2 regions of the Isoptericola sp. NPDC055881 genome follow, and region 2 is predicted to be linked to the other one. Evidence: riboswitches for the same ligand, from Rfam matches in the RefSeq annotation. Region 2 holds a riboswitch; the other holds the start of a gene.
What was found. Region 2 has a riboswitch for S-adenosylmethionine ahead of ACWGKI_RS18075 (aminotransferase class V-fold PLP-dependent enzyme). Riboswitches for the same ligand answer to the same signal wherever they lie in the genome.
Positions count from the first base shown of each region.

Region 1: it holds a riboswitch for S-adenosylmethionine, as region 2 does, so the genes downstream of both, ACWGKI_RS03600 (methylenetetrahydrofolate reductase) here and ACWGKI_RS18075 (aminotransferase class V-fold PLP-dependent enzyme) in region 2, are expected to answer to the same signal.

Region 1 is NZ_JBSHCR010000007.1:3,100-5,476, reverse strand. It holds gene metE (5-methyltetrahydropteroyltriglutamate--homocysteine S-methyltransferase) at 1-166, opposite strand, end outside; gene ACWGKI_RS03600 (methylenetetrahydrofolate reductase) at 192-1,214, opposite strand; SAM riboswitch class I at 1,220-1,326, opposite strand; gene ACWGKI_RS03595 (NADP-dependent oxidoreductase) at 1,407-2,306, opposite strand.
Region 2 is NZ_JBSHCR010000078.1:3,686-6,062, forward strand. It holds gene ACWGKI_RS18075 (aminotransferase class V-fold PLP-dependent enzyme) at 1-1,295, opposite strand, end outside; SAM riboswitch class IV at 1,330-1,445, opposite strand; gene ACWGKI_RS18080 (N-acetyltransferase family protein) at 1,553-2,023, shown strand; gene ACWGKI_RS18085 (hypothetical protein) at 2,061-2,252, opposite strand.

The DNA of each region.
Region 1 (2,377 bases), on a different contig from region 2:
GGCGCAGCGCACCGGCCGTGACCTCCAGGTCGACGGCGTCGGTGCGGCCGGCCCAGAACGACTCGACGGCCTTCTTGAGCTCGCGGCGGCGCCCGATGCGCGGGTAGCCGAGGATCGTGCCGCCGGGGAAGGCTGCGGGTGCGGGGCTTGTCGGTGTGGTGGACATGAGCACTCCAGAGGTCGGGCGCCCGTCAGACGGCGGGAGCCTGGGTCGGGATGCTCGGTACCCACGGCCTTCTGGCCAGGTCCGCGCCGTCCGACGGGTCGTCGGCCGACGCCGGTCCGCCGAGGTGCACACCCTCGAGCAGGTCCAGAGCGGGTCGGTACTTGTTGAACGTGTACACGTGGATGCCGGGGGCGCCCGCGTCGAGCACGCGCTGCGCGAGCTCCACGGCGCGCGCCGTCCCGTAGGCGTGCTGCGCCTCCGGGTCCGGCAGGGCGTCGAGCGCGTCCAGCAGGTGCCGGGGCGCGCGGACGCCGGTGAGCTCCTCGACGCGACGGAGCCGGTGGGGCTCGGTCGTGGGCAGCTGCCCGGCGAGGATGGGGATCGTCACGCCGGCCGCGCGGGCCTCGGCGACGAAGTCGGTGTACGAGTCGGCCTCGTAGAACAGCTGCGTGATGGCGAAGCCCGCCCCCGCCTGCTGCTTCTCCAGCAGCCGCTGGACCTCCTGCGCCCGGGTGGTGCCGGCCTGCCTGTTGCCGTCGACGAACGTCGCGACGGCGATCGTCAGGGGGCGGGTGGCGCCGCGGAGGGCGGTGCCCGGGTCGTGCGCGCAGCGGCGCGCCTCCACTTCGCGCAGCAGGTGCACGAGCTCGATCGACGACTCCACGCCGTCGGACGGCGGTGCCCAGTCGGGCTGGTCCTTGGGCGGGTCGCCGCGCAGCGCGAGGAAGGCGCGCGTGCCGGCGGCGAGGAAGTCGTCGATGACGGCGGAGACGTCCTCCCGGGACGCGCCCACGCAGGTCAGGTGCGCCACGGGCAGGACGGGCGTGCCCTCCAGCAGCCGGGCGACGACCTGCCGCGCCGTCGCCCGGTCACCGCCGCCCGCGCCGTACGTCACGGACACGAAGTCCGGGCGCGCGGCCACGAGCCGGCGCGCCGTCTCCCAGAACTTCGGGGCGGCGTCCGGCCGGCGCGGCGGCATGAGCTCGAACGAGACCGTCGGGCGTGCGGGCAGCACCGGGGTGGGCGGAAGGGATGCCTCTGCGACCATGCGTCACTCCATCGATCCTGGCGTGAGCACCTTCGTCCTCGGGAGGCTTCCGTCGGAGAACGGGTTGCTGCGGCGTCGTCGAGCCAGGACTCTCGGCCGCTCTGGATGGCTGGACCTCGATCGTACGCACCATCCGCGATGCGGTCGAGATTTCGCCCGCCTGATGAGACAACCGGGGGACGACGCCGCTGGTCAGGGCACCAGCACGACCTTCCCGCCCGGGTGGCCGGACTCGACGAGCGCGTGCGCACGGGCCGCGTCGGCCAGCGGGAGGACCGCGCCGACGGTGGTGGTGAGGTCGCCGCGGGCGAGGGCGTCGACCGCCTGCGCGAGCTCGTCGGCGTCCCGCTCGGAGCGGTAGCTGGCCGTCACGCCCAGGTCGGCCGCGGCGTCGTCGGCGATGGTGACGATCCGGTCCGTGCCGCCGCGCAGGGCGATCGAGTCGGGCAGGACGCCCGCGCCGGTGGTGTCGAGGACGGCGTCCACGCCGTCGGGCGCGAGGGCGCGGACGCGTTCGACCAGCCCGGCGCCGTAGGTGGTCGCCGTCGCCCCGAGGGCGGCGACGCGGTCCTGGTTCCGCGCCGACGCCGTCCCGATCACCCTGGCGCCGCGGCGCACCGCGAGCTGGGTGGCCAGCGCGCCCACCGCGCCGGACGCCCCGTGCACGAGCAGGGTCTCGCCGGCGCGCAGGTCCAGCAGGCGCAGCACGCGCGTCGCCGTCTCCGCCGCGACGGGGAGCGTGACGGCGTCGGTCACGGCGAGGCCGTCGGGGACACGGGCGAAGACCTTCGTGAGCGCGAGTTCCGCGTACCCGCCGCCGACGGCGAACCCCACCACACGGTCGCCGGGCGCGACGCCCGTCACGCCGTCACCGAGCGCGTCCACCACGCCCGCCACCTCCAGGCCGGGCACGACCGGGGTCGCGGGCTCGGGGGCGCCGGTCACTCCGGCGCGGGACTTCACGTCCCAGCCGTTGACGGCGGCCGCCTCGACACGCACGCGCACCTGGCCGGGCCCGGCTTGCGGGTCGGGGACGTCGGCGAGGTGCAGCACCTCGGGGTCGCCGTGGGACTCGTAGACGATCGCGCGCACGCGGTCATCCTGGCGCAGGCGCCGCCGCCCTGCCCGCGCGGACCAGCGGAGGCGCGGCGGTGTCGCGGCAC
Region 2 (2,377 bases):
GAGCGCACGGCGCCGACGAGCCGCTCGACCTCCTCGCCCGCGGTCCCGAGCCCGACCGACGCCCGCACCGCCCCGGCGTCGAACCCGAGGCGACCGAGCAGCGGGTGCGCGCAGAAGCGCCCGTCCCGCACGCCGATGCCGTGCTCGGCCGACAGGTACGCGGCGACCAGGCCGGGGTCGTAGCCGGCGACGGTGAAGGTGACGACCCCCACGGGGTCGACGGCGTCGTCCCACACGTGCACGACATCGACGCGGTCGATCGCCTCCAGCCCGTCGACCAGGCGGCGGCGCAGGGCGTCCTCGTGCTCCGTGGCGGCGCGCTCGTCCAGGCCCGCGAGCTCGTCGCACGCCGCCGCGAGCGCGACGGCGCCCACGACGTTGGGCGAGCCGGCCTCGTGCCGGGCCGGGCCCTCGTGCCAGTCGGTGCTCGCGGCGCGCACCCGGCGGACGGCGCCACCGCCGGCGAGGTACGGCGTGCCCGCGTCGAGCCAGTCGCGGCGGCCGACGAGGGCGCCGGCACCGAACGGGGCGTAGGTCTTGTGCCCGGAGAAGGCGACGTAGTCGACGCCGGTGCCCGCTAGCGAGAAGCGGCGGTGCGGTACCAGCTGCGCGCCGTCGAGCACGACCCGGGCGCCCGCGCCGTGCGCCGCGGCGACGACGTCGGCGACGGGCAGCGCCTCGCCCGTGACGTTGGACGCGCCGGTGAGGGCGAGGAGGGCGTAGGGGCGGCCGGTGGCCACGCCGGCGGCGAGCTCGTCCTGGATCTCGGCCAGCGTCGCGGCGACGGACGGTCCGCCCGCGACGACGGTCGCGTCGGTGACGCGCTGCCAGGGCAGGAGGTTGGCGTGGTGCTCGATGTCGAGCACGAGGACGCGTCCCGGCTCGCCCGTCGCCGGGTCGGCGGGTACGCAGCCGGCGAGCAGGTTGAGCGAGTCCGTGGTGTTGCGGGTGACGATCGTGAGGTCGTCGTCGCGCGCGCCCACGAACGCCCCGATCGTGCGGCGGGCGGTCTCGTAGAGCGCGGTGGAGACCTGCGAGAGGTAGCCGGCGCCGCGGTGCACGCTGGCGTACAGCGGCAGCACGCGAGCGACGCGGTCGGCGACGGCCTGCAGCGCGGGGGCCGACGCCGCGACGTCGAGGTTGGCGTACGGCACCTGGCGGCCGTCGACGAGCGGCACGAGCGTGTCCGCGCCGACGACGGGCAGCACGGGCGCGACGTCGTGCACGGGCGGGGCGGTGGGTGCCGGAGCGGGCGTGGTGGGCGCCGGGGCGGGCGCGGTGGCGAGCGTGGTCATGCGTGGTCCTCCTCGGTCGTGCCGGGGAGGTGGCTCCCCGCGCTTGCCCGACGCCGGACGGCGCGGGGCCAGGTCGTCACCCGGGGCACCCCGCCGCGAGAGGAGGGTTGCCGGCCAGCGAGCCGGGGCTTCGCGCTGGCGCTCATGACCTGTGGCTATCGTGCGGGCGCCGCGAGGCGTCGTCAAGCGATGGGACGCCTTTCTCACGATGCGGTCACCACCTGGCGGCGGGGGCCGGCGCCCGCCACAGTCCGGGCATGGTCTCCGCACTCCCCCCGGCCCCGCTCACCGTGCGCCGTGCCGCGGCGTCCGACGTCGACGTCGCCCTGCCACTGTTCCTCGGCTACCTCGACTTCTACGGCACCACGCACCCGCCGGAGCGGGCGCGGGCCTTCCTCGCGGCACGGCTCGAGGCCGGCGAGAGCGTGCTGTTCCTCGCGGAGTCCGGCGACCAGGCCGTCGGGCTCGCGCAGGTCTACCCCACGTTCTCCTCGCTCGGCCTCCGGCTCACGTGGACGCTCAACGACCTGTTCGTCGACCCGGCCGCGCGCGGGACCGGCGCGGGCCGCGCCCTCGTGCGCGCCGTGGCGGACGCCGCCCGCGCGGCCGGCGCGCGGCACGTGGCCCTGAGCACCGCGCGGACCAACTCCCGGGCGCAGTCGCTGTACGAGGACGAGGGCTTCGTGCGCGACGACGAGTTCCTCGGCTACGTCCTGCCGCTCGGCTGAGCGTCGTCGCGCGCCACGCCCGGGCGCGCGTCCCCGGTCAGAACGCCCCGCCCCCGCCGTCGCGCCAGCCGAGCACGTTGTCGGCGCCCTGGGGGTACGGCCCCTCGTGCGGGTACGACCCGTCGTGCGGGCGCCCGCGCGCGGGTCGCGGAGGCAGGTCGCGCGGCCGTTCCAGCGGCTCCGGCCGTTCCCGGTGGAACCACTGCCTGACGGTGTCGACGATCTTCATGGTGGGCCTTCCGCTCCGGCGGGAGAAGTCGCTATCACTTTACCCATCTTTGACCCGTGCGCGCCGGGAGCATGGCGGCTCGGCTCGCGTCGCGAGACGCGTGACCACCACGCGGACAGCTGTCG